DNA from 2 places in the Peribacillus sp. P4_B1 genome. Region 1 is predicted to be linked to the other one. Evidence: predicted binding sites of a transcription regulator. Region 1 holds the regulator's gene; the other holds the start of a gene.
The links. Region 1 encodes NrdR, which represses ribonucleotide reductase genes. Its sites were predicted from a motif close to AACACNATATATNGTGTT; they were not measured.
Positions count from the first base shown of each region.

Region 2: a site for NrdR is predicted at 1,151-1,168, ahead of AC1DVK_RS05595 (vitamin B12-dependent ribonucleotide reductase). Genes of this name have one in related genera too.

Region 1 covers NZ_JBFUHM010000002.1:34,520-51,084, forward strand. Annotated here, with positions in the region: gene hflK (FtsH protease activity modulator HflK) at 12-1,046, shown strand; gene hflC (protease modulator HflC) at 1,043-1,975, shown strand; gene polA (DNA polymerase I) at 2,104-4,728, shown strand; gene mutM (DNA-formamidopyrimidine glycosylase) at 4,748-5,578, shown strand; gene ytaF (sporulation membrane protein YtaF) at 5,658-6,290, shown strand; gene coaE (dephospho-CoA kinase) at 6,315-6,914, shown strand; gene AC1DVK_RS01660 (glyceraldehyde-3-phosphate dehydrogenase) at 7,073-8,110, shown strand; partial or broken gene AC1DVK_RS01665 (IS5/IS1182 family transposase) at 8,253-8,484, opposite strand; gene speD (adenosylmethionine decarboxylase) at 9,021-9,401, shown strand; gene nrdR (transcriptional regulator NrdR) at 9,670-10,131, shown strand; gene AC1DVK_RS01680 (replication initiation and membrane attachment family protein) at 10,184-11,608, shown strand; gene dnaI (primosomal protein DnaI) at 11,595-12,533, shown strand; gene ytxC (sporulation protein YtxC) at 12,655-13,491, shown strand; gene thrS (threonine--tRNA ligase) at 13,906-15,837, shown strand; gene AC1DVK_RS01700 (hypothetical protein) at 15,932-16,102, shown strand; gene AC1DVK_RS01705 (GNAT family N-acetyltransferase) at 16,154-16,565, shown strand, end outside.
Region 2 covers NZ_JBFUHM010000007.1:11,897-28,461, reverse strand. Annotated here, with positions in the region: gene AC1DVK_RS05595 (vitamin B12-dependent ribonucleotide reductase) at 1-1,000, opposite strand, end outside; gene AC1DVK_RS05590 (lipoate--protein ligase family protein) at 1,392-2,228, opposite strand; gene AC1DVK_RS05585 (rhodanese-like domain-containing protein) at 2,433-2,816, shown strand; gene gcvPB (aminomethyl-transferring glycine dehydrogenase subunit GcvPB) at 2,978-4,435, opposite strand; gene gcvPA (aminomethyl-transferring glycine dehydrogenase subunit GcvPA) at 4,428-5,774, opposite strand; gene gcvT (glycine cleavage system aminomethyltransferase GcvT) at 5,792-6,898, opposite strand; glycine riboswitch at 7,035-7,117, opposite strand; glycine riboswitch at 7,121-7,208, opposite strand; gene AC1DVK_RS05565 (DEAD/DEAH box helicase) at 7,581-9,269, shown strand; gene AC1DVK_RS05560 (YqhG family protein) at 9,247-10,044, shown strand; gene AC1DVK_RS05555 (YqzE family protein) at 10,094-10,279, opposite strand; gene comGG (competence type IV pilus minor pilin ComGG) at 10,402-10,788, opposite strand; gene comGF (competence type IV pilus minor pilin ComGF) at 10,781-11,260, opposite strand; gene AC1DVK_RS05540 (hypothetical protein) at 11,208-11,546, opposite strand; gene comGD (competence type IV pilus minor pilin ComGD) at 11,533-11,976, opposite strand; gene comGC (competence type IV pilus major pilin ComGC) at 11,984-12,292, opposite strand; gene comGB (competence type IV pilus assembly protein ComGB) at 12,370-13,404, opposite strand; gene comGA (competence type IV pilus ATPase ComGA) at 13,388-14,464, opposite strand; gene AC1DVK_RS05515 (Spx/MgsR family RNA polymerase-binding regulatory protein) at 14,567-14,947, opposite strand; gene AC1DVK_RS05510 (helix-turn-helix transcriptional regulator) at 15,162-15,863, shown strand; gene AC1DVK_RS05505 (DUF2626 domain-containing protein) at 15,949-16,191, shown strand; gene AC1DVK_RS05500 (class I SAM-dependent methyltransferase) at 16,248-16,565, opposite strand, start outside.

The DNA.
Region 1 (16,565 bases):
GGGTGATACATATCGTTAGCTTAAAAAGGATATATACGATCATAGGACTTGTCTTTCTAATTTTAATTTTGGGTGTAGTTGCGATATCGACCTGGTACACGGTTGATGAATCCGATCAAGCTGTCATAATGACGTTTGGTAAGGTGGAGCAGACGATAACAGAACCAGGACTTCACTTTAAGCTGCCTTGGCCGATTCAATCGGTTGAAAAATTATCGAAAGAAACATTCAGCCTTAAGTTTGGATATAAGGAAGAGGATGGAGAGGTGAAGGATTACCCGAGTGAGACCAAGATGATTACGGGTGATGAAAATATTGTGCTAGCCGACCTAGTGGTTCAGTGGAAAATCACAGACCCTCCAAAATATCTATACAATGCAGATGATCCAGAGAAAATATTATATGATACGACTTCAGCTGCCTTACGGAGCATTATCGGCAGCACGAAAATAGATGATGCACTTACATCCGGTAAAGCGCAAATTGAAGCGGATGTATGGGGATTGCTGTCACAGCTAATGGAGAAATATGATGTCGGAATTTCGATATCTGCGGTTAAACTCCAGGATGTGGAGTTACCGAATGAAGAAGTCCGGAAGGCATTTACCAATGTAACGGATGCCAGGGAAACGGCCAATACGAAAATAAACGAAGCGGATAAATATGAAAATAAACGGATGAATGAAGCGGAAGGGGAAAAAGACGCCATCATATCACAGGCCAATGGGGATAAAGCTGCCCGTACGGAAGCTGCCCGTGGGGATGTAGCGGTCTTTGAAAAATTACTAAGTGAGTATAAGGGCAATAAGGGGATTACGAAGGACCGTCTTGTTATTGAGACCCTTGAAGAAGTATTGCCGAATGCGGAGCTTTATATCATGAATGATGATGGAAACACAATGAAGTACTTGCCGCTTCGCCCGCTTGAAAAAGAGGAAACGAAAAAAACGCCTGCACCTGATGAATCCACTGCTCCAGAAGGAGAAACGGAAAAAGGGAATGCAATGGAAGAAAAAGCGGCGGGGGAAGGGGGCGCTAAACAATGAGTGGAAAAATAATAGATTTCTCTGAGTTGAAAAAAGGTGATTTTCATTGGAGAGGCTACGTGAAAATTGGCATTTTCCTCATTATTTTATTCGCGTTGCTGCTAATCATCTTCACCAATGTATATATCGTCAAAGAGGGCGAATATAAAGTCGTCCGTCAATTCGGTGAAGTGGTAAGAATTGACAAAACCCCGGGTTTGAAGGTAAAAGTGCCATTCATCCAGAGCGTCATGACCTTGCCGAAGTATCAGATGAGTTCTGATGTATCCGAGGCGGAAATCAATACGAAAGATAAAAAGCGGATGCTGATCGACAACTATGCAGTATGGAGAATAGAAGATCCGAAGAAATTGATTACAAATGCAAGGACGCTACAGAATGCCGAAACGAAAATGGAAGAGTTCATCTATTCGGCAGTTCGTTCAGAGCTTGGCCAGCTGAATTATGATGAAATCATCAATGATGAGAAGTCATCCAGGGGAAGTTTAAACGACCGCATAACAGAAAAAGTCAACGAACTGCTGCAAAAGGACAGTTATGGCATCAGCCTGACGGATGTCCGAATAAAGCGGACTGACCTGCCAGCCGAAAATGAAGCATCCGTCTTCAAGAGGATGATTTCAGAGCGGGAATCGAAAGCGCAAGAGTACCTATCCAAAGGTGATGCGAAGAAAAATCGTATCATTGCGGATACTGATCGTAAAGTGAAAGAATTGCTCTCGACTGCAGAAGCTGATGCAGAAGTTATCAGGGCTGAAGGAGAAGGGGAAGCAGCGATAATCTATAATAAGTCGTTTTCCAAAGATCCCGAATTCTATAAACTATACCGGACTCTTGACTCCTACAAAAAAACGATTGGAGATCAAACGGTCATCGTTCTGCCGTCGGATTCCCCATATGCCAGCTTGTTAATGGGAAATACTAAATAATCGCCGTTGCCGTCATTTTTCTTTCCGCTTCTACTCATGGTAGAATAGAGAAAGAAAATGAACGGCTTTTTGCGTTTTTAAATAGAAGCTAAAACTGCATAAACCTGTATGACTGGAGGAAGACGGAATTGGATAAAAAGTTAGTACTCATAGATGGAAATAGCATTGCATACCGTGCGTTTTTTGCACTTCCGCTCTTGAATAATGATAAAGGGGTACATACGAATTCCGTTTACGGATTCACCATGATGCTCAACCGCATTCTTGAAGAAGAAAAACCAACGCACATACTTGTTGCATTCGATGCGGGTAAAACGACATTCAGACACGCGTCATTTAAAGAATATAAAGGAGGTCGCCAAAAAACGCCGCCTGAATTATCTGAGCAATTTCCTTTCATTCGTGAGCTGCTTGATTGTTTTCAAATAAAAAGGTATGAACTGGAGAACTATGAAGCCGATGATATTATCGGGACGCTGTCTTTACAAGCTGAAAAAGATGGTTTTGAGGTGAAGGTCATTTCCGGTGATAAGGATTTAACACAATTATCCTCCCCTAGTACGACGGTTTCCATTACGAAAAAGGGGATTACAGAAATTGAGGAATACACTCCAAAGCATATACATGAAAAATACGGTCTATCCCCCTTTCAGATCATTGATTTAAAAGGGCTGATGGGAGATGCCTCCGACAATATTCCCGGCATACCGGGTGTTGGTGAAAAAACCGCCCTTAAGTTATTGCATCAATTTGAAACGGTGGAAAACCTCCTGCAGTCGATTGATGAGGTAAGCGGACAAAAATTGAAAGAGAAAATAGAGGAACATAAAGACCTGGCTCTATTAAGTAAAGAGCTGGCAACAATAACGAGGGAAGCGCCGCTTGAAGTTTCTGTAAACGAGACTGAGTACAGCGGCATGGATCAGGAACGAGTCATCTCATTCTATAAAGAGCTAGGCTTTTCGACTTTGCTCGATAAATTGGATGTAACGGAAAGTGTACCGCTTGAACAGGAAAAGATAGAGGTTCACACGGGTGAAATGACAGAAGGAATGTTTGCAGATGAAAGTGCTTTATATGTTGAAACTTTAGAAGATAATTATCATCGTGCAGATATTATAGGGATAGCCATCAGTAATGAACAAGGTCATTTTTACTTCCATGGAGATGATGCTCTGAGTTCCGCGGCATTTAAAACTTGGGCAGAGGATGAAACAAAAAAGAAAACGGTTTTCGATGCGAAGCGTACGGTTGTTGCACTCCGTCATAGAGGCGTCGAAATAAAAGGCATCGATTTTGATGTGTTTTTGGCATCCTATATCCTAGATCCGGCAGAGTCAGTGGATGAAGTGGCCGAAATCACGAAAACACAAGGTACAATCCGTCTTGAGACAGATGATGTTTTTTATGGAAAAGGTGCAAAACGCAAGATTCCTGGGCAAGCTGAATTGAGCGAGCATATCGCCAGAAAATCGAAGGCAATCCTTTCTCTTAAAGAACCGATGATCAATAAACTGGAAGAGTTCGAGCAATATCATCTGTTAACGGAACTGGAGCTGCCTTTGTCGATCATCCTGGCTAATATGGAATGGCAGGGCATCAAGGTGGATATAGGCCGGCTGAAAAACATGGGGCAGGAATTAGCCATTCGCTTAAGAACCATTGAAGCACGAATTTTTGATTTGGCTGGAGAGGCTTTCAATATCAATTCACCTAAACAGCTTGGGGCCATCCTTTTTGAAAAGTTAGAGCTTCCGGTCATGAAGAAAACCAAAACAGGTTATTCCACTTCAGCCGATGTGCTGGAAAAACTGGAGAGCCAGCATGATATCGTTAAGGAAATATTACTGTATCGCCAGCTTGGTAAGTTGCAATCCACATATATTGAAGGTTTGCTCAAAGTGGTCAATGCTAAAACGGACAAGGTGCACACCCGGTTCAACCAAGCATTGACCCAAACCGGCCGATTAAGTTCTACAGATCCCAACCTGCAGAACATCCCTATCAGACTGGAAGAAGGCAGGAAAATCAGGCAGGCCTTCATTCCTTCCGAAAAGGATTGGATCATTTTTGCTGCGGATTATTCGCAAATCGAGTTACGCGTGCTTGCGCATATCGCCAATGACAGCGGATTGGTGGAAGCATTCCAAGCCGGGATGGACATCCATACAAGGACAGCGATGGATGTGTTCCATGTAAAGGCGGAGGAAGTCACGTCGAACATGAGGCGCCAAGCAAAAGCCGTCAACTTCGGAATCGTTTATGGTATAAGTGACTACGGGCTATCGCAAAGTCTTGGCATCACGAGAAAAGATGCTGGAGAGTTCATCGAGAAGTATTTAAGGAGCTTTCCTGGTGTTCAGGAATATATGGAAGAAAGTATACATGAGGCACGTCAAAAAGGGTATAGCACGACTTTGCTGCAAAGAAGGCGCTATATACCTGAGATTACAAGCAGGAATTTCAACATTAGGAGCTTTGCCGAACGGACAGCGATGAACACACCGATTCAAGGCAGTGCCGCGGATATCATCAAGCTTGCGATGATAAATATGAATAAGCGCCTGAAAAGTGAAGGGCTTAAAACGAGAATGCTTCTTCAGGTGCATGATGAATTGATTTTTGAAACGCCTCCCGAGGAACTCGAAATCCTTAAGGTGATCGTTCCGGAGGAAATGGAAAATGCCATTGAATTGAACGTGCCCCTTAAAGTGGATTATGCTTTCGGGCCAACATGGTTTGATGCCAAATAATAAAAGATAGGTGATTGTAATGCCAGAACTTCCAGAAGTGGAAACAGTCAAAAGAACGTTAGAGCAGCTCGTACTTGGAAAAGAGATTAAGGAAGTGTCCGTCTTCTGGCCAAAGATCATTAAAGCGCCTGAGCCTGTCGAACAGTTTCAGGATGCTTTAAGAGGGCAAACGATTCAGAGTATAGGCCGTCGGGGCAAGTTCCTCATTTTCACCTTGGATGATTATTCGATGGTTTCGCATTTAAGGATGGAGGGGAAATACGGGGTGCATCCAAAAGAAGAGCCATACGATAAGCATACACATGTGATCTTCACTTTCACGGATGGCAGTGAGCTTCGGTACAGGGATGTCCGGAAATTCGGAACGATGCACCTATTTGCCAAAGGAGAAGAGTTTGAGCAGTTGCCGCTGCTGCATTTAGGGCCTGAACCGTTATCTGAAGATTTTACTGTCGAGGGGCTAAGTGCGAAATTGGCCAAAACCAACAGGAAAATCAAGCCGGTTCTCCTTGATCAAACGGTTGTCGTTGGAATTGGGAATATATATGTGGACGAGTCATTATTCCGTTCCGGTATCCATCCGGAGAGAATAGCTTCTTCACTATCCTTGCAGGAAATCAAAAAGTTGCATGCGGAAATCATTGCAACATTGGGTGAAGCGGTGGAAAAGGGTGGGAGTACGATTCGTTCATACCTCAACTCTCAAGGGCAAATCGGCATGTTTCAGTTGGAACTGAATGTCTATGGACGAAAGGGCGAGGAATGCAAAACATGCGGCACGCCACTTGAAAAGCTGGTTGTTGCAGGACGCGGCACACATATTTGCCCGTTGTGCCAGCCGCTTATTTAACTAATGTTTTTTAAAACACATCGGATGGGCTCCTACCATATACTAGGGTAGCAACGAGAAGGGAAGGAGTAATATTCCGATGTGGCTACAAATTATTTTTCTTGCTTTTGCAGTTAGTATTGACGGATTTGGCGTAGGTTTGACTTTCGGTATGCGGAAGATGAAAATCCCCTTAAAGTCAATAGCGGTCATTTCATTTTGTTCTGCTTTGAGTTTAGGCATAGCGATGGTCATCGGTCAATTCATCAGTCAGCTCATATCTATCGGGGCGGCTGAAAAAACCGGGGGCATCATCCTCATCTTTCTTGGTGCCTGGATGGTATATCAATACTTTAGGCCTGACAAAGATTTGAAAGATGATAGATATCATGAAAAAATCATCTTTAATTTTGAAATTAAATCACTTGGGGTAGCCATTAATATTTTACAAAAACCATTGAATGCCGATTTTGATAAATCAGGTACGATTACGGGGGTTGAAGCGCTTGTTTTGGGGTTTGCACTTTCACTGGATGCGTTCGGGGCTGGAGTCGGAGCAGCCATGATCGGGATTTCACCGATTATCCTCGCAGTATGCATCGCTGTTATGAGTTCAATTTTCATTTGGAGCGGACTGCAAAGCGGGAAATTGCTTTCGAATAATAAAGTTATCCAGCATTTAACCTTTCTTCCAGGTGTACTTTTAATTATAATCGGCTTATTCAAGTTATGATACATGGTTTAAAAGGGGGAGCATATGGGACAAATCATCGGAATCACTGGAGGCATCGCCAGCGGGAAAAGCAGTGTCAGCCTCTATTTACAGGAACTCGGATTCACGATTGTAGATGCAGATCTGGTTTCCCGTGCTGTCGTTGAGCCAGGTGAAGACGCCTATCATCAAGTTGTGGAGGCGTTTGGAGAAGATATCTTATTGGCGGATGGGAATATAGATCGCGTAAAGCTTGGGTCGATAATATTTCATGATCAGGAAAAGAGATTGCTATTGAATGGCATCGTTCACCCTGCCGTCAGGAATTGGATGCGCCTCAAAACGGAAGAGGCACTCGCTGCAGGGGAAGAAACGGTATTCATGGATATTCCGCTCTTATTTGAAAGTAAGCTGACATTCATGGTGGAAAAGACGCTTTTGATATATGTCGATGAACAAGTTCAATTGGAACGTTTAATGAACAGGAATGGTCTATCGGAGAAGGATGCGCTTGCCAGGATCCATTCTCAGATGCCCTTGGCTGATAAAAAGGCTTTAGCGGATGCCGTCATCGATAATAATGGGGACATTAAGGAAACGAAGAAGCAGGTGAAGGCCCTGCTTAGCGAATGGCATGTCATATAGTTGTGATAAAAGGAAGAAATCTTCGGGTTTCTTCCTTTTGTGTTGAAAAAATAAAACAATCCGCATTTTTATTAGCACAATTCCATTGAATTATGTTATACTAATTACATGTGAGAGGTAATAAGTATAACATTAATATTTTCAGGAGGGTCCGAACAATGAATTCAAGAATAGCAATTAACGGATTTGGGAGAATTGGAAGAATGGTTTTCCGAAAGGCCATATTAGATGAGAGTTTGGACATTGTTGCCATTAATGCAAGCTATCCTGCTGAAACTTTAGCACACTTACTAAAGTATGATACGATACATGGTAAATTCGACGGTATCATTATAGCGGAAGATGATTCACTTGTAGTGAATGGCCGCCGAGTACAATTGATAAATAACCGCGATCCAAAGCTATTGCCTTGGAAAGAGATGAACATAGATATTGTAATTGAAGCTACTGGAAAATTCAATGATCGTTCTAAAGCGGCTCTTCATTTAGAAGCAGGGGCAAAAAGGGTGATTTTATCAGCACCAGGTAAAAATGAAGACGTTACCATTGTCATGGGCGTCAATCAGGAAGTTCTGGAAATTGACAAGCATTATGTCATATCCAATGCATCTTGTACAACTAACTGTCTTGGACCGGTTGCAAAAGTGCTTGATGAAAAATTCGGCATTAATAATGGTTTAATGACAACGATACATTCTTATACAAATGATCAAAATAATATCGATAACCCGCACAAAGACTTAAGACGTGCTCGTGCCGCTGCGGAAAGCATCATTCCTACGACGACAGGAGCTGCAAAAGCGATCTCATTGGTGTTGCCTCAATTAAAAGGCAAGCTTCACGGAATGGCGATACGCGTACCGACACCTAACGTGTCCCTAGTCGACCTTGTTGTGGATTTAAACTGTGATGTCACGATTGATGAAGTGAATCAAGCGTTCATCGACGCTTCAGAAAATGAACTTAAAGGGATCATGGAATTCACGATGGAACCTTTGGTTTCCAGTGATTTCAAAACTAATCCTCACTCTGCCATCATCGATGGTTTGACAACGATGATGATTGGTGACAGGAAAGTTAAAGTCCTGGCTTGGTATGATAATGAGTGGGGTTACTCCAACCGGGTAGTGGACCTTGTAAAATTAGTTGCATCCGAGTTGAAAAAAACTTCCGAAGTTGAATTATCAGTAAAATAATGAAAAAATCGAGCCTGCTAAATTTTTTAGCGGGCCCAGTTTGTAGACAAAAAGGTTTCGGAGTGGCCACATTCCGAAACCTTTTTGATTTTTTATTGGATTTGAAGCAGTTAGAGAGAATAGTGACCCAGCGCATACCGTGCTTTTCCTTTGCATCTGCGGAAACACTCCTGGTTTTCCAACTTTCTGGAATCACTGGTTCAACCAGAGGCTCTAAGATATGACGATCATGCGTATCGTCCCCAACACAAATGCATTGAAGTTCGATGCTGCATGAAACGAATAGGCAAACTTGTTTTGTTCGTTCATCTTTCACATAGTAGCTACTCTTCAGGATTAGTTGAACTGTCCTTAATCCCCTTGTTCTCTGCCTTAAATAGACTAAAGGATTCTATCTTAAAACAAAGTGATTGGAGCGGGTGTTCGAGGCTCCTTTCGGGGAAAGCGCGTCAAAGGGAGACCCCACAGGCGCAATGGCGGACCGCGAGTGCCCCACGTTCCAATAAACGGCCAAATATTAAAAACATAAAAAACAGTAGACAAACTCAATTATTATCGAGTTTGTCTATCTGCTGAATTTTTTTAGCAGACTATTTTTAATTCATTGATCATCAATTTCTGGCTGCCTTATGGCGCTGAATAAACACACGAAAACAGAATTTGCCCCACATTCGGACCTCCCCCATATCTTTATTACATAAAAAGTTTATCTATCCAAAAATTCAATTTGGAGTTGCAAAAAAAATTTAAACCATATATACTATGAATCGTGAACTTCTTCAAAAGCGGTTTGCATGATGGCTACTTAAAGGGTTAGGACCTCTTTGGACTAACTTTCCCCCGTGGTAGTTATCAGACTTATTTTTTAATCATGGTAAGGGGGAAGCTTAATATGGAAACTGCTTACACTATGGAAACTATGGGTAGACATGTCATTTCTGAACTTTGGGGTTGTGACTTTGAGAAACTGAACAATATCGATTTGATTGAAAAGATTTTTGTTGATGCTGCTTTAAAATCAGGTGCAGAGGTACGAGAAGTTGCCTTTCACAAGTTTGCTCCACAAGGAGTTAGTGGGGTTGTCATCATTTCTGAATCACACTTAACGATTCACAGTTTTCCTGAACACGGCTATGCCAGCATTGATGTCTATACATGCGGTAACTTGGATCCGAATATTGCGGCAGATTATATTGCAGAAGCTTTGAATGCGCAAACACGCGAGAACATAGAATTACCACGTGGATTAGGTCCTGTACAAATGAAAAAAGCCAATATAAGTGCCCTATAAAAAACACGTATACACAGAGATGCCATGGGTGCATCTCTTTTTTAATGCAATGAATCCGATCTTGCTTCAATTTATAAGGGTAAGTATCCCAGAGCACAAAGACTTTGATAACGGTGCTTCTAGTGCGTGATAAAAAGTGCCTGCTGCTGGAAGTTACACTTTTTACTTGTACTGGCCGTTCCTTTTAATATAAGATTAAGATAGAAAAGTAATTCCTTGGGGAACATTTAGATAGGGGAGTCCTACATAAAATACGGAGCTGATAATGATGAAATGCCCATCATGTCAATATAACGGAACAAGAGTGCTCGATTCCAGGCCAGTCGATGAAAGTAAATCGATTCGACGACGCCGTGAATGTGAGGCATGTGGTTTTCGATTCACGACATTTGAAAAGGTGGAGGAAACACCGCTCATTGTAGTGAAAAAAGGCGGTACACGGGAAGAGTTCAGTCGTGATAAAATCCTGCGTGGCTTAATCAGGGCTTGCGAAAAACGTCCGGTTCCCTTGAAAGAACTAGAGCAAATTACCAGTTATGTAGAAAAAGAACTACGCAACCAGGGCATATCGGAAGTGAAAAGCGACAGTGTCGGCGAAATGGTGATGGACAAGCTGGCAGAAGTCGATGAGGTTGCCTATGTTAGATTCGCATCCGTCTATCGACAATTTAAAGATATCAATGTCTTTATCGATGAATTGAAAGATTTAATAAATAAAGAAAGAAAGTAGAGCTGAAGATTTACTTTGGCTCTTTTTTCACTACATCTTTTGAAAGGTTTGAATGGAGATGTCAATGCATTGGCAAGAATTGCTCCCAGCTGATTCATATTTGGTCTCATCTGCGGGGCTGCTTCATGATTATGATCGGAAAATACTTACCCGACTTTATCAACCTCTTATTGGACCTATCTGTATTAGCCTATATATGACGTTATGGAGTGAGTTGGAGGAAAACAGGCTATGGTCGGAAACCTCCTCACATTATCAATTAATGAATACAATCGGCCTTAAGTTAGGTGATATTTACGAAGCCCGGCTTTTACTTGAGGGAATCGGTTTGTTGAATGTATATAAGAAATCGAAAAATGAGACAAAGGAATTTATCTATGAGATAAATCCGCCGCTTTCCCCCCAACAGTTCTTCACGGATGGAATGCTGAATATCTATTTATACAAAAAGATCGGTAAAGCACAATTCAACCGGTTAAAGAGATTCTTTTGTGATGATCATATCTTAACGGATCAATATGAAGGTGTGACTAAATCTTTTGCGGAGGTATTCTCATCAGATCATTTGGACTCTTTATATGTAACGGATGAAGCAAAAAACGAATGGAACCCCATTCCTGATCAGCAATATATCGACCGGACGGATGGTGTCGAGCCTTCGGGGTTTGACAACTTATTCGATTTTGAACTTTTATTAGCCGGGATGAAATCTTCGATCGTACCGAAAAAGGCCTTTACTCCGAAAATTAAAAGTACGATTGCCAAACTTGCTTTTTTATATGGCATTGATCCGCTTGAAATGCAAAAACTAGTAATGGATGCCGTTTCATTGGATGATGAGATCGATGAGGAAATGCTCAGGAAGGCGGCAAGGGACTGGTATCAGATTGAACGGCAGGCAGACATGCCTTCCCTGGTCAATCGAGTGCAGCCGATTCGTGAACGGACACAAAAAGAAGAACCGAAAACACAGGAACAAGAGCTAATCCGGCATTTGGAGACGATATCCCCACGGGAGCGGCTGATGCAATTGTCCGGCGGTGCAGAGCCATCAAGCGGTGATTTGAAAGTGGTGGAGGGCGTGATGATCAACCAAAAGCTGAATCCTGGTGTCGTCAATGTCTTGATTGAATATGTCATGCTCAAAACGGATATGAAGTTCACGAAGGGCTATGTGGAAAAATTGGCAGGCCATTGGGCACGGCTGAAGGTCTCCACCGTCATCGAGGCGATGGAACTAGCTAAAAATGAACACCGGAAATATCAGGACTGGGCTCAAGGGAGCAGGAATGCTGCGAAGGGCGGCCGGAAAAAGACGATACGGGAAGAAGTGGTTCCGGAGTGGCTTGAGAAAAAAGAAGAAGCACAGCAAGAGCTGAATGCGGATCAGCCCGAATTGAATGCCCAGAAACGTGAGCTTCAGGAAAAATGGAAGCAGTGGAAAGCAGGAGGTGAAATGAACGATGGAAAAGATTAATAGATCCCTGAATAAATTGGCCAATACAAACCAATTTCAACAGCGTTATGAAAAGCTGAAACAAGAGATTTTTGAAGATGAACAGGTGCGGTTATTTTTGAATGCCAACAGTTCGACGGTCACGGAAGACATGATCGAAAAAAACTTGGGGAAGCTTTATGAGTTCACTTCACAAAGCAATAAGTGCGATAAATGTCCAAGCTTGGACGGCTGCATCAATATGATGCAGGGGTATTATCCCAAATTGGTCGTTCAAGGGAAGGCCCTGAATCTGCATTATGAAATCTGCCCGCGGAAATTGGCAGAGGATGAAAAGCGGAAACGTGAAAAATTGATCCGCAGCCTTTACGTGCCGAAGGATATTTTAAAGGCGACCATTGACGACTTCACTCAAACGGATGATCAAAACAAACGCTTAGGTGTTTTAAGTAAAGCGATGTCGTTCATTATGGAGTATGAACCAGGCAAAAGGCAAAAAGGCTTATATATATATGGTAAATTCGGTGTTGGGAAAACGTATTTATTAGGTGCGATTGCCAATGAACTTGCAGAAAGGCAAATTTCCTCCCTTATTGTCTATGTACCTGACTACTTGAGGGAACTTAAGGGTTCGATAGGTGACAATACGGTCAATGAAAAAATTGAGATGGTGAAAACGGCACCGATCCTCATGCTGGATGATATTGGAGCGGAGTCCATGACAAGCTGGGGACGCGATGAGGTTTTTGGCCCGATTTTGCAATTTAGAATGCTGGAAAACCTTCCGACGTTTTTCACTTCGAATTTTGACATGAATGGCCTGGAGAATCACCTGACCTTTTCACAGCGTGGTGAAAAGGAAGAAGTGAAGGCGGCCAGGGTACTGGAAAGAATTCAATATTTAGCGGAGCCGGTCAAGCTTGATGGCGTGAATCGGAGAAGATGAAGAAAAGTGGTCTCTTAATGGAGGTCACTTTTTTCTTCTTACAAGGTCCATCCCACTTCTAAACACGTCCCCATCCCCATATACATGAAAAAAGAAGCAAGGGGGAAGGGGGGATGTCGTAGTGCAAATTTCGTTTCAAAACGATTCAGAGGCATTGAAATTACTGGATTTCGTTTCTGTCCATCCACTGGGGGCAGAATTTCAAGCATACATTCGATTTCTTCCGCAACAAGGCATGCATGTGGATTTGACGGAGTCTTCAGGTGATAAGTGGCTAATTCTGCTTCGAGATGCATTTCATTCTTTTTTATTGGAAGAAAAGACGCTTCCTGTTCTGGAGCAAATAATAGTCGGTAAATTTTTTTATAGGGAACGGGAAGAAATTGAAGCCATCATTGAAATTGCATCATCAATCATCGAGGTGGAAAGAGCCAGGAATCAAGAGGAGGCATTCAGTACGGAGAAACGATTGATTGAGGAAGGACTTCAAAGCATCTTGGCTGGAAAGGTATCTTTTTCATTCGATTCTTTTACGACCTTCCGTTTAAAATCATTTCAGCAAACTTTGGAAAAGTATGTCGTCAAGGCGATTGATGAATACAAGCTGGAACAGGACTATCAAAATTTCATTGCCACTCTCCGTGATTGCCTTCATGGGCAGGAGTCGAAATTAAGAAAGCTTCACTTGGTCAACCGGGATGGTTTTCATTTCTATGATCAGAAATTCAGCAAACTCGACCGTCCAAAAATCAATAGTATGATCGACAGGAGGCTTCTTGCAAAAAGTTCACTTTTTCTTGATACGGTGATACTTGCCCCGCTTTTATCGATTGCTCCCGAAAACTTATGCATATATACCGATGACAAGGAAGAAGGGCTGATTCAGACCATTTCAAGGATTTTCGAAGAACGGGCGACCGTCCTGCCGCTTTCGTCCTTTTCAAATGCATTTGAATAATCTTTCTTCGTAAAAAGAAAATTAACCTTGATTTTCACTGTATAACAAATTATAATTTCCTACATACTATTAAAAAACTAAAAGTTATGATGAGGACAAGGGTATTCTAATCGCCGATTATCAGAGAGGGGAGCCAACAGGCTGTAAGCTTCCTATTCGCATGGAACACTTACCACCTTTAAACTTCGGCTCGGAAAGCAGGCATTTTGCGAATATGAGCTGACGGGAAGCTGCCGTTACCAAGTTACAAGTGCCGTTTTGCCGTGAAAAGCAAGATGGAACGAGGGTGGAACCGCGGGTTAATGATATTTATTACTAAGCTCGTCCCTGTTTTATACAGGGGCGGGCTTTTTGTGTTGTAATGGAATCAAAAACCCTTAAATTTGTTTGAACAATAAGAAGGAGTGAAACGGAATGTCTGAATTACTGAAAATATCTTTTCCTGACGGAGCGGTCAAGGAGTTTGCTAAAGGCACAACAACTGAAGAAATCGCTGCATCCATCAGTCCTGGTTTAAGGAAAAAATCCATTGCTGGAAAATTCAATGGTGAATTATATGATTTGAAACGCCCGATTGAACAAGACGGCACAATCGAAATCGTAACACAGGACGCAGCGGATGCTCTTGAAATATTGCGTCACAGTACAGCACACTTGATGGCACAAGCGATCAAACGGTTGTATAAAAACGCCAAATTCGGTGTAGGGCCAGTCATTGAGGGCGGTTTTTACTACGATATGGATCTGGAGGAATCATTGACTCCTGAAGACCTACCATTGATTGAAAAAGAAATGAAGAAAATCGTCAACGAAAACTTGGAAATTTCCCGCATCGAAGTGAGTCGTGATGAGGCCATTTCCCGTTTTAAAGAAATAGGCGACGAGTATAAACTGGAGTTGATCGATGCGATTCCAGCCGATCAGCAAGTAACGCTCTATGAACAAGGGGAATTCTTTGACCTTTGCCGTGGAATTCACGTTCCATCAACTGGAAAAATCAAAGAATTCAAGCTATTGAGCATCGCTGGTGCATACTGGAGAGGCGATAGCAAAAACAAAATGCTTCAGCGCATTTACGGAACGGCTTTCTATAAAAAAGAAGATTTAGCCGAACACCTGCGTTTCCTCGAAGAAGCGAAGGAACGTGACCACCGTAAAATCGGCAAAGAATTGAACTTGTTCATGAGCTCACAAAAAGTGGGGCAAGGATTGCCGATGTGGTTGCCAAAAGGCGCGACAATCCGCCGGACAATCGAAAGGTATATCGTGGATAAGGAAGAACGCCTTGGTTACGACCATGTCTACACACCTGTAATGGGAAGCGTGGACCTTTATAAAACTTCTGGACACTGGGATCATTACCAGGACGGCATGTTCCCTGTCATGGAAATGGAAAACGAACAGCTTGTCCTGCGTCCGATGAACTGTCCGCATCACATGATGGTCTATAAAAACAGCATCCACAGCTACCGCGAACTGCCAATCCGGATTGCCGAGCTTGGCTTGATGCACCGCTATGAAATGTCAGGTGCCCTTTCCGGCCTTCAGCGTGTACGTGGGATGACATTGAATGATGCGCACATATTCGTCCGTCCAGATCAAATCAAAGAAGAGTTCAAGCGTGTTGTGAACCTGGTTCAGGAAGTATATAAAGATTTCGATATCAAGGATTATTCATTCCGTCTGTCATATCGCGATCCGCAGGATACAGAAAAATATTTCGATGATGATTCCATGTGGGAAAAAGCACAAAGCATGTTAAAAGGTGCTATGGATGAACTTGGTCTTGATTATTTTGAAGCGGAAGGTGAAGCGGCATTCTACGGTCCTAAGCTTGATGTCCAGGTTCGTACTGCCTTAGGGAAAGATGAAACGCTTTCCACTGTTCAGCTTGACTTCTTGCTCCCTGAACGTTTTGATCTTAATTATGTCGGTGAAGACGGCAAGCAGCACCGTCCGGTTGTAATCCACCGCGGGGTCGTTTCCACAATGGAACGTTTCGTCGCTTACTTGATCGAAGAATACAAGGGAGCATTCCCGACTTGGCTGGCACCTATCCAAGCACAAGTGATTCCGGTCTCACCTGAAGTGCACCTGGATTATGCGAAAGAAGTGCAGGAAAAACTTAAAGCGCAAGGCATTCGTGTCGACCTGGATACACGTGACGAGAAAATCGGTTATAAAATCCGTGAAGCACAAATGCAAAAAATCCCGTACATGCTGGTTGTTGGAGACAATGAAGCCAAAGAAGGCAGTGTGAATGTACGAAAATACGGTGAACAAAAATCGGAAACAATCGCTTTTGAAGATTTTGTTGCAGCGATTAAAGCGGAAGTAAGCCGTTAACAGCAAAAGGGGGGCACATATCGTTGTGCCCCTCTTTTTAATTAAGGCATGATAAAATGAAACCATCATGTGAATGTCCAGAAGGAGGGTCAGCATGAAAAAGAAATTTTCTTATCTATTTGGGCCAACATTCCTTGCCATCATCATCTTATTGTTATTGGATGGTTATCGGCAATATGCGATTGTCCCGGTCCTGATTTTTTGGATAGCTCTATATTCTTGGGACACCATTGAGAAAAGGAAAAAGGCGAAAGAAAACTCTTAACTTTTGATGGTTCTATCCGTAGGGACTGTAAAAAAAGAGGGAGTGGAAGAGATGGAAATTCGAAAGGCTACAAGGCAAGATGCCGGGAAATTGGCAGCTCTGATCAATCATGTTGAAGATTCCGGGTTCATGTTGTACAATCCGGGAGAAAGAAAAGCAACGGAGAGTAAATTGGAGAGGCAAATCGAGCAAATTGAAAGTAGCCCCCGCTCCGTTTTCCTCGTTGCAGCAAGCGGCGGCAACTTGATAGGGTATCTCATCTTATTGGGCAATAATCTTAGCAGAACAAAGCATTCTGCCAAAATTGTTATCGGCATCTCCGAACAAGAGAGAGGAAAAGGAGTCGGTACGAAGCTGTTTCAAAAAATGGAGGAGCAAGCACTTGAATATGAAATCCGGCGCCTTGAATTGACCGTTATTGCCAACAATGAACCGGCACTTTCCCTTTATAAAAAGATGGGTT
Region 2 (16,565 bases), on a different contig from region 1:
TTTCCTTATAGTTGATGATTCCTTGATACATAGCCGTTTCCTGTTCGGTGTGCGGCGTGAATTTCAATTTATCCGTTGCATATTTCTTGATCGCTTCATCTTTAGTGTTTTCCACTAGGTATCGAAGGATCCTTGGATTTTGCATTTTAGAAATGATGAATTCTGCAATATCCGGATGCCAATCAGCCAGCATGATCATTTGTGCACCGCGTCTGCTACCGCCCTGTTCAACAAGATGCGTCAATTTCGCGATATCATCAAGCCATGATACTGAACCAGAGGATTTTCCATTAACCCCTTTGGCCAAAGTGTTTCTTGGACGCAGTGTCGATCCGTTCGTACCCACTCCGCCTCCGCGGCTCATGATTTCCATCACTTGTTTCCTATGTTCTGAAATCCCCTCACGTGAATCCGGTACGAATGGCATCACATAGCAGTTGAAATAAGTAACATCCGTATTGGAACCCGCACCATATAATACGCGTCCTGCCGGAACAAAATTAAGGTTCTTTAGTTCTTCATAGAATTTATTGAACCATTCCGTTCTTTTTTCTTCCGTGGTTTCCACTGAAGCCAAGCCCGTTGCATTACGTTTCGCAATTTGTTCATAGTATATTTCAAGCGGCTTTTCGATAATATCCAGCGGACGGTTTACAATCCCTGTCTCCACTTCTTCCGGATTATCCAATACGCCACGGAATTCTTCATCCACCAATACTTTGGCTTTTTTCATTTCCCAATCTATTTCAACGATGTAACCGAGACCCCTTGCCGGGAATTTCGGATCTTCCTTAATCGTCAACACTACGAAATCGCCTGCCGAGAGTGTGATTTTTTCAGTATCCTTAAAAGAATAGCGGTCAAGCATGACTAGACGGGACACGCCCTTATGCGCCATTTTCATATCAGCAGTTACAGGGTGAACCTGGGGAAATAAAGAAATATCCTTATTCAACCTTTCTAGATCAACCTTTAAAGATTCTTTTATTACAACCGACATAATTCCCTCTCCTTTATATGTTTCAAGATCCGTTCTTGCTGCCGCAAAAATCTATATGTAGCCTTACATGTCCGTTTCGCTTAACAAGTACCCTAAATTTATCATAGCGAAACCCAAAAATCAACATATAGTGTCGCATTAAATATTTCAACTACTATATATTGTGTTTGTTTTGAATAACATTTAATTTTGTCAAACGATAAATCAATTAATATAGTTAGCAAAAGGGAGGAAAATGTCGATTTATAATAATTTTTCATCAGATTTCAATTAATTTGGGCCTTGCTTTTTCCCCATGCCTTTTAGGGCTTATCCCTGCAAGGAATAGCTTATTTGGTCAAACAAATCTGAAAAAACTTTTTTATTATCCACTTTAATTATCCTGCTTTTTCTATCTCATGAAATTCCATTCATCGCTTTCATATTTACTTTCTGCAATGGCCTTCACTTCCTGCAATTGCTTTTCAGTTAGGACGTATGGCTCTAACTCGATCGAAAGTCCTTCGGCAAAACCTTTTTCAAAAGCTTCTTTCGCTTCAGGAATGGTAACCTTTCTTCCGGCAATGTCATTTATGGCCACAGCTTTATTTTTTAAGCTTTTTTGCATTCTCTCCTTAACCCTGTCATTTGAGAATTTAAATACGCTAAAGAGCTTATCATCATCAAGTTCAAGCAAAATGGAACCGTGCTGAAGGATGACGCCCTTTTGCCTGGTTTGAGCGCTGCCAGCGACCTTCCTGCCCTCGACGACCAGTTCATACCAGCTTGGAGCATCAAAGCAGACGGAAGACCTGGGCGTTTTTAAAGCCGCTTTTTCCTGATCGGTTCTAGGCACGGCAAAATAAGCATCCAATCCCAGATTCCTGAACCCCATTAATATTCCTTCAGAAATGACACGATATGCTTCAGTAACGGTAGTTGGCATTCCCGGGTAGGATTCTGGAACGATTACACTATAAGTCAATTCATGCTCGTGCAGTACCGCTCGTCCTCCTGTTGGTCTGCGAACAAAACCAAGGCCCTGCCTTTTGACCTCTTCCATATCGATTTCCGCTTCTGCCTTTTGAAAATAACCAATCGACAATGTCGCTGGGTCCCAACCGTAAAAGCGTATGATTGGCGGAATTTCCCCTTTGCTTTGCCAGTTTAGCAGTGCTTCGTCCAGCGCCATATTAAACGCCGGTGAACAATATCCAGAATCTATAAAACCCCATTTTTCTTTAGTCATCCTTACCCCTCGTTTCAATAGACTGTTTTTCAATACCCCACAAAAAAACTCACATGTAGTAGTTTAACAGACTTTAACACTCTAAAAAAGAAAGTGCTATCAAGTCGATGAAGAATTTGATGAAAATTCTTTTTGATTATTGGGTAAAGCAATTATATAATAAAGATTGTCTGTATTCGTTAAGGTAGAAGGGAGTTTTTATGTTTGGAAATATTATATACACTGCTCATCATCTTAGGAGTGGTTATTGCGTATTCACTTTTTAATTGGTACCGCCAGCGTAAAATCGTTAAAACATTAACACAGGACGAATTTATCGCTAACTACAGAAAAGTGCAGCTAATCGATGTGCGGGAACCGAATGATTTCGATAATGGCCATATCTTAGGCGCAAGAAACATCCCTATGACGCAAATGAAAACCCGCTTGGTCGAAATTAGGCCGGACAAGCCTGTATATTTGTACGCTCAAAGCGAAATCATCAGCGGAAGAGCTGCAGCCATGCTATACAAAAAGGGCTACAGGGAACTTTTTCACTTAAAGGGCGGTTTCAAGATGTGGACCGGGAAAATCAAAGCAAAGAAATAAGACCCCATCTCCGCATGGGCTCTTTTAAATTAAAAAGCCTTCATACGCATCATGCGTGCTCCAGGAAAATGAAAGTTAACTGTTCGACTTTAATGAATTCTTACATAAACATGAAAAATCCCCGCCGGCAGGCAGGGATTTTTTTCGTGTAAGCTATCAGTCTATGCTTGATAGCGCAGAATAGGTTTTCTTGCAGCAAGAGTTTCATCAAGCCGCTTAATAACGGTTGTATGCGGAGCTTCCTGAACGATTTCCGGGGTTTCTTCAGCTTCCTTGGCAATCTGGATCATTGCATCGATGAATGCATCCAGCGTTTCTTTTGACTCGGTTTCAGTCGGTTCTATCATCATTCCTTCTTCCACGTTCAACGGGAAGTAAATGGTTGGAGGATGATACCCGAAATCCAGCAATCTTTTTGCTATATCGAGGGTCCTTACCCCTAATTTCTTTTGCCTGCGTCCGCTTAATACGAATTCATGCTTACAATGACGATTATATGGTAAGTCAAAAAATGGTTCCAACCTACGCATCATATAATTGGCATTGATGACCGCATTCTCTGTGACGGCTTTAAGGCCATCAGGACCCATTGAACGAATGTACGTATAAGCTCTAACATTTATCCCGAAGTTCCCATAGTATGGTTTTACCCTGCCAATGGATTGCGGGCGGTCATAATCAAGAACGAATTGCTCATCTTGTTTTACAACAAGCGGTTTAGGCAAGTAGGGAATCAAATCCGACTTTACCCCTACAGGGCCGGAACCCGGACCGCCGCCGCCATGCGGACCTGTGAATGTTTTATGGAGATTTAAGTGAACCACATCAAAGCCCATATCACCCGGGCGTGCTTTTGATAGGACTGCATTCAGATTGGCTCCGTCATAGTAAAGCTTCCCACCTGCATCATGGACAAGTTGTGCCATTTCCAAAATGTTCTCTTCAAACAATCCCAATGTATTGGGGTTCGTCAGCATCAAGGCCGCCGTATCCGGTCCGACAACACGCTTTAAATCTTCAAGGTCGACTAACCCATTTTCATCGGACTTCACTGTAATCGTTTCAAGTCCGGCAACAGTTGCAGATGCAGGATTCGTACCGTGTGCAGAATCAGGTACGATCACTTTCGTCCGTTCTGTATCGCCATTCGCTTCGTGAAAAGCGCGAATCATCATCAACCCTGTCCATTCACCGTGTGCACCTGCTGCAGGTTGTAATGTCACTAGATCCATTCCTGTGATTTCCGTTAAATGTTCCTGCAAATCAAATAATAGTTCCAAGGCTCCCTGGACTGTAGTCGGGTCTTGATATGGATGGATATGGGCGAAACCGTTATAGCGTGCCACATTTTCATTTATTTTCGGATTATATTTCATCGTGCATGAACCCAGCGGATAAAAACCCGAATCCACCCCATGATTCCGTTTGGAAAGTGCTGTATAGTGACGCATGATATCCAGTTCGGACACCTCAGGAAGCTCTGCCTCTTCTTCACGGATGTAGTCGGCAGGAAGAATTTCTTCGAGCGGAATAGTTGCAACATCCATTTCTGGCAGACTGTACCCGATTCGACCGGAAGTGCTGATTTCAAAAATGAGTGATTGATCTTGATTATTCATGTTGATCCCCCAATTCCTGCGCAAGTGCATCGATTTCTTCTTTTGTTCTAAGTTCCGTTACCGCAACCAGCATATGGTCTTTCAGCTCAGGATAAACCGTCCCTAAATCGAAGCCGCCAATCATCCCTTTTTCAAAAAGGTTTTTATTGATTTCTGAAAACGAAGCAGGCAGTTTAATGACAAATTCATTGAACGAAGGACCGTCGAACATCACTTCTATCCCTTTTGCCTTTATAGCTTTTTTCGCATAGTGTGCTTTTTGAATATTTTGCACGGCCATTTCTTTGACACCCTTTTTCCCAAGCGCCGTCATTGCAACAGAAGCTGCCAAGGCATTCAACGCTTGATTGGAACAAATGTTGGATGTGGCCTTATCACGGCGAATGTGCTGTTCACGAGCTTGAAGCGTCAACACAAAGCCCCTTTTTCCATTTTCATCCACCGTTTGACCGACGAGCCGGCCCGGAACTTTCCGAACAAGTTTATTAGTAACGGCAAAATATCCACAGTGAGGTCCCCCGAATGCCGCTGGAATGCCGAATGGCTGAGCATCTCCCGTTACGATATCTGCACCGAGTGAACCTGGGGGTGTCAAAGCCCCCAGTGCAAGCGGATTACTGGAAACGATAAACATGGACTTGGCGCCATGAATGATTTCTTCCATTTCTTTCAATGGCTCTATCCGTCCAAAAAAATTCGGATATTGCACAATCACTCCTGCAATGTCATCATTCATTAATTCCTTTAAAGCAGCCATGTCCGTCACACCGTCTTTATAAGGAATTTCAATCACTTCCACGCGTTGCCCTTTCGCATATGTCTTCACAACTTCTCTTGATTCAGGATGAACTGCTCCTGAAATGAGAATCTTCTTGCGCCGAGTCTGACCTGAAGCAAGCATGGCCGCCTCAGCCAGCGAAGTCCCGCCGTCATACATGGAGGAGTTAGCTACGTCCATACCCGTCAACTCACAAATCATCGTTTGATATTCAAAGATGGCCTGCAGTTCACCCTGTGAAATTTCGGGCTGATAGGGAGTATAAGCCGTATAAAATTCAGAACGGGAAAGAACGTGATCGACGATGACCGGTGCATAATGGTCATAGACACCCGCACCAAGGAAGGAAGCATAGTTTTTAAGATCCGCATTCTTGGCAGCAAGCCTTGATAATTCTTTCATTAATGCAGGTTCCGATTTAGCAGGTTTGATATCGTATTCTCCTTGAAAGCGAACACTTTCAGGGATATCATTGAAAAGTTCTTCAACAGCAGGTACCCCTATAACTTCCAGCATTTCTTGTTTATCTTGCTCTGTCATGGGTAAATAACGATGTTTCATCTAATGACCATTCCCCTCTATTTACGTGGTTTTTTATAAAAAGGTGTTTGTATTATAACGGCTTTCAAACGTTTGGAACGGATTTCCACTTCAATTTCCGCATCCAGCACCGAATATTCCTTATCGATAAGTACCAATCCTACGTTTTTCTTCAACGTTGGTGATTGGGTACCAGTCGTGACCTCCCCAATGACTTTGTCCCCGCTGTAGACCTTATACCCATGACGAGGAATGCCACGGTCAATCATTTCAATTCCCACAAGCTTCCGGGGTGCCCCTTTCTCCTTTTGTTCAGCAAGAACGGCTTTCCCGAAAAAATCGGCTTCCTTATCCACTTTTACCGCAAAACCAATCCCGGCTTCTATTGGAGTAATGTCCGCTGAAAGCTCCTGCCCATACAGCGGCAGTTTCGCTTCAAAACGCAGGGTATCACGAGCACCTAAACCAATCGGCTGTATCCCTTCTTCCTTTCCGGCATCCATTATCGCCTTCCAAAGGGCAGGGCCGTTTTCACTGTCGCTATATATTTCAAAACCATCTTCACCAGTATATCCAGTACGGGATACCAACGTGGAGATACCATTTATCATGACATTCTCCTTGAACTTGAAAAATCCAATTTCACTTAAGGCAGTATTTTCTGAAAGTTTTTGCAATATCTTCTCTGCAGATGGTCCTTGAAGTGCTAGCTGTATATAGTCACTCGATACATTCGTAATTTGGGCATTTTCCGTTAGATTAGCTTGCAGCCAATCGAAATCTTTTTCTGTATTCGCTGCATTGACCACGAGCAGATAGTCGTCTTCCGCCCTTTTATAAACGATGAGATCATCAACCGTCCCGCCGTTTTCATAACACATGGCCGAATATTGGGCACCGCCCGTTTGCAGCTTTGATATATCATTAGTCAGCATCTTCTGTAAAAAGGAAAGGCTCCCAGGACCCTTAACATCAACTTCCCCCATATGCGATACATCGAACAGACCCGCTTTTGTACGTACGGCTTCATGTTCGTCCTTTATACCCGTAAATTGGACAGGAAGTTCCCAGCCGCCAAAATCAATCGTTTTCCCTCCGTATTCACGATAAACCTCAAATAGTGGTGTTCTTTTTAAATTGGTCAAAAAATGACCCCCCTCAGATTTTTTAAAATTAAATTGGCTTCATTATCAAAGCTTTTTGTCCTTACGCATCAGATATTCTGATTCATGATGTAAAAAAAGCACAAAAAAGGACAGAGAAAGCCCGTTTGAGCTTTTTCTCTGTCCTGAAACCTGAAAGTTTACCTATATAATAGGTTTTCCCCTTTGGTGGCCGTCCCAAACGGGCGGCGCTCTCCAGAGTTGCGTCCAATAAGAGTTCTTTTGCCTGAGAGATTCACTGCTAAGTTTGCTCCTTCGGCGCTACATCCGTAGTCTCTCCCCTTATCTTCACCCGCATATTATGGTCTACCAATGAAATTAAGCGAATAAGCCCCACCCATTAGTAAAACCTTTGAGCATCATAGAATGCATTCTCTGCCAAATCTCCAAAAACTCCAGAAAAACGTTTACATGATCTCCTTCGGTAATCTTGGATAAAGCAGGTACCTATAGCCCATACTAAGAAAACGCGAATTGCAAATCGATACAAAAATTCTTTTTAGCGTTTGGAAATTGGAATTTTCTAAATATACTTATATCCTACCCTAAGAAACTTATCTCTGCAATATCTTTTGAAGAGAAATATTTTTCTTACTTCACATATGAAATGTTCGGTTTTTGACCTTATATTAAGGAATTTATGATTTAAGAGGGAGTTATTTCTATGAAAATCAATATATCCTTCAATTCTGAATGGAATGACGAGTTTTTACAAAAGGTGGAAAATGATGGTCCATGGGGAAATTGGGAGCTTTATAAGTTGGCGGTTAAAATGGAGGAAAATCTCATCATTCCTGATTTTGAAGGTTTACAGGCACCCAAGCACCTTCCTCAGTTAACCCCGCTTCCCCATCAATTGGAAGCTGCAAAGCAAGTGGTGGAAAAGATGAATGGAAAGGCCATTTTAGCAGATGAAGTAGGTCTCGGAAAAACAATTGAAGCCGGCTTGATCCTAAAGGAGTATATGATCAGAGGCCTTGTAAAGAAGGTATTGATCCTTGTACCAGCTTCCCTTGTAACACAATGGGCTTTTGAATTGAATACGAAGTTTCATATTCCGGCAGTCGTTCAGAGAAAAAGTTATGTGTGGGACTCCTGTGATGTGGTCATTTCATCCATTGATACAGCGAAACGCGCTCCACATCGTGATATCATTTTCAATCAGGAATATGACTTCATCATCATTGATGAAGCTCATAAACTTAAAAATAATAAGACGAAGAACTATGAATTCGTCCAAAATCTGAAAAAGAAATTTTGTTTACTCCTGACAGCTACTCCCATTCAAAATAAAGTCGAGGAAATTTTTCACCTCGTTTCGTTATTGAAACCAGGCCACTTGGGAAATGCCTCACTCTTTTCAGAAAAATATAAAGGGAAAGGCCGGAACATAATTGAAGATGAACACCTAAAGGAATTGGTCAACACTGTGATGATTCGAAACCGGCGGGCCGATACTGGTATTGAATGGACAAAAAGGCATGTGGAAACCATCACCATTGAATTTTCTCCAACCGAGCAGGCATTGTACGATGCAGTTTCAAAATTCAAACCTATTTCTGATGGAACAAAAGGAAGCGCCTTTTCAGCTCTCACTCTCCAAAGAGAAGCCTGCAGCAGCAGAGAGGCGGTCTTTTATACTTTAAAAAACATGAAAGCCAAATACGACCAGCCTACCCCTGACTTTTTGGCAAAGCTTGATGATTTATTTACAAAAGTGAATGAAACGGTTCAGAATTCAAAAGCTGAAAAAGCTTTGGAACTGATCAAGAAAATTGATGACAAAGTGATTATCTTTACAGAATACCGAGCGACTCAGCTTTATCTACAATGGTACCTTCAACAGAATGGAATTTCTTCAGTCCCATTCCGAGGCGGATTTAAACGTGGAAAGAAAGACTGGATGCGAGAATTATTCCAAAAGAAAATTCAGGTATTAATTGCAACAGAAGCTGGCGGGGAAGGGATAAACCTTCAGTTCTGCCATCACTTGATTAATTTTGACCTGCCATGGAACCCCATGAGGCTTGAGCAAAGAATTGGGCGGATTCACCGCCTTGGACAGGAAGAGGATGTCAGGATTTATAACTTTGCCACGAAAAATACTGTTGAAGAACATATTCTAAAGTTACTATACGAAAAAATTAATTTATTTGAAAAAGTAATTGGTGAATTGGATGATATTCTAACCAAACTGGATATTAACAACATTGAAGAATATTTAATTGATGTGGTCGGCGAGTCCAAAACAGAGGGCGAAATGAAAATCAAGATGGATAATTTTTCATCGATGATCCAATTCGCTCAATCCATGAAGGAAGGTGAGGTTCATGCAGCAACAGGAAATTCATGATTTTTTAATAACTTACTTTAAAGCCAATGAATGTGAAATACTGGATAATAAACCAACCCACCTTACAGTTCAACTAACGATAGAAATGGATAAAGAATTAATGAACCGGCCCTTTTATTGGCACTACCTGGAAAAAACGGGTGGCATTCCGAACCCAGCCCAGATGACTTTCATTACCGATCCAGAACAAGCCCCACCCGACCTAAAGGGAGAAATGATTCATTTTGGCTCCCCTCGGCTCCATCAGATTATTCAATCAACAAAAAAGCTGGCAGGGTATACTAGACTTTTTGAAGATACTCCTCCATCAATGAGCGGGAATAATCCATTGTTCCCATGGCTTACCCTGAATGTGAAAATATCCTACCAATGCGATCGTAAAAAAGATACTTTTATGTCCATCGGATTGAATTTAATTTCAGGAGAAATCATGGAAGGATTTCACCATCGGGTTTTACCGGTTAAGGTCACCCCAAAAATACCGGATTACTCGTTTACGCTTTCACCGCTCATCATGCCGAAGAGTGGATTGGCAAGACTTGATACATACATTAGAAGGAGCTTCGAGGATGATGACCATTCTTGGGCGGAAGAAGCCATGCTGCGCTGGCAGAATGACTTGAACTTATTGGAGCATTTTTACAAGGACATGGACGAAAAAAGTGAGAGTTATTTTACCGAAAAAGAAGCCTTAAAAGCTCAATACGAACCGAACATCCGAATATCCATCATCAACGGAGGTTTGTTTTACCTTTCAGATAGGGCGTTGGGATAGTAAAAACCATACTTAAAAAAACAGATGTCCTAAGTTTAGGACATCTGTTTTATTTTTTGATATTTTTCCTTACGAACATCGACAAAGCAAAAGGGACAATGCCAAACCAATGGGATATACCATGATTTTTATCCTCTTTTCTATGACGGCGCTTTTCTTTTCGTTCTTTTTTGGTCAGATTAAAATACTCGACAAGCTGTTGCGTCAGATATTTAATATAAGCGTTTGTAGACATTTAAAATCACCCTATGCAAAGTATGCCCGGCTAGCGCTTCTTTTAATCCTTCTCTTGTTCGTTAAACACGTAAATCGTTGAAAATGGGTCAGCGTTTTAAAAAGAGAATTGATCTTTGAGTATTACATCGCCTGCTTTTCTATCCATTCTATCACTCTCCCCGCTTCTTTATCATATTGAATGATGACCCTGCCAACGCGGCCATTTTTAGTTGTGGAAGAAAATTCGAGATAGACGTAAGGACCGTCTTGCTTCGTTAAGGAATACTTCACCACACCATTTGGGTATGAGATTTCCCCCTGAATGATGTCCGGGATCACTTCCCCCAGCTCTTCCGTCACATCCTTAACGGCGAGATGTACAAGATGGTCGGCCACAAGCGATTCTTCCACTTCTTTATAAAACCTTTTATCGAGGATAAATTGATCGATCATCAATATCGTCAACATGATGAAAACACTTGCTACAATCATTACCATCGGGAAAACGACTCCTTTTTGATTATTCATCGACTTTCTTCACATTTTTAAAGAAAGGATGAAATCTTCGACTGAAAGTAGTCCCTGCTTTATCCGTTATATTTAAAACAATGACACCGCCATCCTTCTCGACCTGGAATTCCGAAATGTTCTGCAAGATGACCTCATGCCCCATACCATTCACTCGCCTTCGGACCTTATCCTCATATTGTTCAATGGATGATAATTGCTCACCTGAAAGCAAATATAATTTATTTCCCATTACATCCTGATCTATTGAACTCCGGACCTCCTGCTGCATTTGCATAGTAAAGACCTCCCACTCTTTAGGATGTAATTTGTCAATGGACCTCACCTGGGTATGAATGGTTGAAAAAAGTTCTAATACAAAAAGAGACGTCGTCATTAAGATCATTAAAGAAAAAAGCATTTCGATCATCGTAAAACCATCATTTTTTCGCAGCATCACAAATGGATTCATATTTACCAGATTCATCTTCATAACATACACACCCTTCAATCATCCCAGGGAAATCCCCATGGTCCCTCCATATCAATTCATAGGATTTTCTTCGGTAAATGATATCCTGTCCAACAGCTTGTATCTCCCCATCGATGAACGCCGTCAATCTTTCATATAATAAATGGTGGGCTTCTGTCCTTATGACAATATTTTTACGATGTGTCATCAACTCTTCAAGAATCGGTAAAATGGAAAGGACCACGAAAATACAAATGGAAAATGCGGCAATAATCTCAAGGTAGACGTAACCCTTACAATTTCTCAATCCTGAACCTCCCTTTACCGATATTGAGGACCAATTTGTACTTTCCTTTTAAAGTGTCAACCATCATCGTTCCAGCTTTTGAAGCATTTCCATACTGATTAAAATGAAAGCTGAACCCTAATGTTCCACTTAAGAACTGTATATCCTCTGGTATGCTTAACTCTAGAAGAGTTCCCTCCTTATATGACGAAACACTATAAAACTTATTGGTATTATCAATATGGAGGTAAATCAAGCTCTCATGACTGATGGCATACTGTTGTGCGTAGAAAAGATCTTCATGGAATTGAGAAAGAAATAACCTGATTTCCATCCCTTTTGTGAAGCTTGGATATAAATTTGGGCTGATGGAAATCAGGAGTATAAAAATAACGAGGACAATAAGGGTTTCAGACAGGGTATACCCCCCATTGGAATGCCGTATATTCACTTTTCTCCTACTCAACGACCGTTACCTTTCCTTTGTTATCCAAACTAATAGCATTCCCATTAGGACAAGATGTCTGTTTGAGATAGCCTTGACTTTCCAATTCATCGATACTTGCGGGCAATTTAGCATTGTCGATCTCATATGCCTGAACCTGTGCTTGAGCCATCTTAACGAATGCTTCACACCCTTTAGACTGGATTGTAGATTGATTCTTCGTGATATTTGGGATTGTTATAATCAAAAGAATGGATATTACAAGTAAAACAATAAGCATCTCAATTAGTGTAAAACCTCGTTCATTCATCATTTTCTTCATCATATCATCCTGCCCTGAAACCATTTGGCACCATTTGATTTCAGGGCAATTTCACCTCCTGAATGCAGTGCTAAACACTATATACCTTCGAGCAGAGAGAACATTGGCAGCAAAACCGCTAAATAAATGGAAACGATCAAAAGACCTATCAAGGAAAACATAAGAGGCTGAATGATTTTCAAGATTGCATTCATTCTCTCTTCAATTTTCTCGAGTAAAAAACGACTGTAATGATGCAGCTCTGCATCAAGTCTGCCGTATTTTTGACCATTTGCAGCAACCACCGGTAAGTTTCCATCGAAATAGGGGAGCTCCTTAAAGATCATTTCAAGCGATCTTCCCTCAGTCAGATCATCCTTGATGATAGAGCATAGTTTTTGGTAAAAAGGCTGTTGCTGGTTTTTAGAGAATAATTTGATGCTTTCGTTAATCGAAAGCCCTCCGGAAAGCAAACCGCTGAATTGGCTTGCAAAGAAATAAGTTTCGTATAACTTGATGAAGGTCCCGAATATCGGAATGCCCATCAAAATCCGCCGCTGCCTTAATGGGCATAATTCATTGAACCAAAATCGTTTGAGCACATACAGGAATAGGAGCAATCCAAGCAATATGAAGGGGAGGACTGGGAGAATGAATGTAGAAGCTGACATTAATTTCAAGATTGCATTCTGATCGACATCCATCGTGAAATAGATTGCCTGAAATTTAGGAAGGAGAACACTCTGAAGTATATAAAAAACGATGCTTACAAAAATGACTAAGAATACGGGATAGACCATTAACTTTTTTACTTTATCCATATCCTCCGTTCTTTTCTTCCAATATTGCCCTCCTTCTATCAACGCCCGATCCAGGTCGCCGTATTGCTCTCCATAAAATATATAACTTACAAGCTGCGGATGAAAATTAAGGTGAATTAGCACCTGGTGCAACGGATATCCATTCCTTAAATCCTTTATGGCCTGAGCGAAATCTTCCGCTTTCTTCTTCGATTCCTGGAATTCCAGAAAATGTAATGCGTCCGCCAAGGGATAACCATGACTTAATAATTCCCCTAGTTTCGAAATAAAGACCGCCTGTTCTTTTAGCTGCCATTTACTTTTTTGCTTCATCGTATACCAGCCGTTCATATTCCAGGGAATCCACATAGCCCATTGCAACCGCTTTTCCTATTTCATCCTTCAATTGGCGGTAGCTTACCGTACCCCTTCCTTTTTCATCCCCCATCATCCGAAGGACATTGGCCATGCTTTTTCCATAAAGCAATTCATACACACTTGCCCTTTTGTTCCTGGCAGTCATTTGGCAAGCAATAGCACAGTCGCCTTTACATGGTACACAGCTTAATTCAACCAGCCGCTGTGCTGTCACGCCAATCAAACTCTGTTCAATTTCAAGCAGGCTGACACCAAATTCAAGTAACCTGGAGATAGCGCCCTGTGCATCCCTTGTATGCATGGTTGTAAGTATCAAATGACCGGTTAGTGCAGCACGAACTGCAATTTTGGCCGTTTCGGCATCCCTGACCTCCCCAACCATGATCACATCGGGATCATGCCTTAGCACAGCTTTTAGTCCGACAGAATAAGTAATGCCTGCCTTTTCATTGATTTGGACTTGCAGTACCTTTTCGGATACATTTTCAATGGGATCTTCAAGTGATATGATATTTCGATTGATCATCTCATGGGCATGATGAAGCAGGGAATATAGTGTGGTGGTTTTTCCACTTCCGGTTGGACCGGTAAATATGAGCATGCCATGGGAATGCTTCAAAAGTGCAATCAATTTTTGAACGGTGTTTGGAAATAAGGATAACTGTTCTAGAGGAAGGATATTCTGTTGGGGTATTAAGCGGATGACCAAGCTTTCAAGATAGGCAGTGGGTAAAGTGGAAAGGCGGAGTCCAACCACTTGGTTAGCCAAATTGATGGTGATAGCACCACTCTGTGGCCTCCTTTTCTCGCCTATATCCATTGCGGCAAGGAACTTCAAATGGGCTATCAGCCTTTCAGCTTCAAAGAATGATATGGTTTCCTGAGGAACGAGCTTATTGTCTATCCTGAATTGGATGAGGGGCCCCTCCCTGCGAAAAAAAATGTGGATATCCGAAGCCGATGACCGTATGGCACTGGTAAGTATTTTTTCTGCGGTCTTTTCAATCGATATCAAAACATTCATCACCTCCTATGTTTCTTGTGGATGAATTCGACAATCCACGACAAATTCCTGCTTAAGAATAAAAAAATCCTCGAAAAAATTTCGAGAATCGATTTACATGCTCATTTTCAAACCAAGCCTTTGTGAAACCAAATTTCTTAATGCGTCCTCATTATGACCAATCACCAGTTTTTTCCCGTCGATGAGGATGGGCCTTCTTAATAACTTCGGTTCATTTGTTAATAATTGGATGACATCAGAAAGCATCATTTCGTCAATATTAACATGTAAGCTTTTGTAAGCTTCACTTCTTGTTGCTAAGACTTCATCAAGTCCTTCCGTTGTCAATTCAAGAATTCGTTTTAATTCTGCTTCTGTTGGAGTCTCTCTGAATAAATGTCGCTCATCGAAGGAAACATGATTGGCTTTTAACCATTTTTTTGTTTTTCGACAAGATGTACAACTTGGGTACGAAAAGAAAGTTAACTGTTCCATACTAATCCTCCCCGTTCACATTTTGTATATATTTATAATCTTTATAATGACTGTATAACATTTGTATAATTATTGTACATCCATTTACCTTATAAGACCGTTTAAATTGTGAATTTTTTTTAAACTAAGGGGAGTTTGCCATATCTTTTATTCCATTTTTTTCTGCCTGCATTATAATGAACATAGTTAAACTATGGAACCGCAGGAGGAAATAATGGAACAAACGTTAAAAATAACAAACGTGTTAGCAGATCCCACCAGATATTATATATACCAACATATTGTGGACAATCATGGGGATGTATCCGTACAGCAAATCGCCGATTCCTTTAAAATCCATCCAAATGTTGCCCGCCTACATTTGTCAAAACTGGAGGATGTGGATTTGTTGACATCGGATGCCCGTAAGACAGGGAAAGGCGGCCGCCCTAGCAGACTTTATCGTTTGTCTGATAAAGTCATTCAGCTTCATTTTCCATATAGGGACTATCAACTGCTTTCAAGGATTGCAATCCAGACGATGATGAAATTAGGGGAAAAAGGAAAACAAGCTCTTTATGAAACGGGAAAAGTATTCGGAGAGGAATTGATCAATCAGCAACTAGCATTGAACTCAACGCCGATTGATAGACTTGCTTTTGCGGAAAGAGTCAACATGCTTAAAAATGCTGCCACCATTGCTGGTTTATCACCCGAAATACAAGCTAGCGAAGAAGAAAATAAAATATACTTTCGTATCTTCAATTGCCCATTTAAGGAAGTTACCGAAGTAGAGCCAGGTACAATCTGTTCCATGCACAATTCATTTTTAAAAGGTATGTTCGAAGCCTTGTTTGACAATGTCAATATTGTGGAATTAGAAAATATGATGTCTAATTGCACAACGTGCTCATATCAGGCATCGGTTCTCACATAGAAACAAAAGGCATCCTTTACATTACCTTACAATTTCATTTATAATTATTTAGAATGTACACGACTAGACATAAGGAGGGATTCGGATGGAACGCATGTTCAGAGTATGTGGATTTTGGACAGGGATTATGGCAATTTTCTTTTATCTTGGCCATATGCATCAAACGTCTTTACTTTTCTTTGCACAAACCGGCTTTTTTGTACTTTTAAGTTATTTGAAATTATCTGAGCGCATGTATATTTATGTTTTCGGCGCCTATCTTACCGTTTTCTTTGCAGGATTTTCCTACTGGAGCGTATTTATGATGACTCCGGGTACTGCCCATTAAGAACAAGCAATATTACATAACCCATGAATTTTGAATTCATGGGTTTTTACCTGTCCTCATTCAGGAAGGATCCTTGCTTCTTCAGCTAAATTCTTCGATTGAAGCAACACTCTGAAATGTTCACTATATCCCCCTGGAAGGATCAGCCCCCGAATTGCACGGTTACGCTTCGCCGTCTTGGAAAATGGATCAGTCTCTTTGTGGTCCTTCAATTCCTCAAGGATCCCCGTTTTAAGCAGGAATTCATTTTGAATATAAAGCCCCTGATCAAAAAATCCCCTTCTTTTTCCAATTTCAATTAATGTGTCAAAATGGATATGTGTCGTCAAATCCATATCACCTGGATACATAAGTGCATCTTTAATCATTTCATG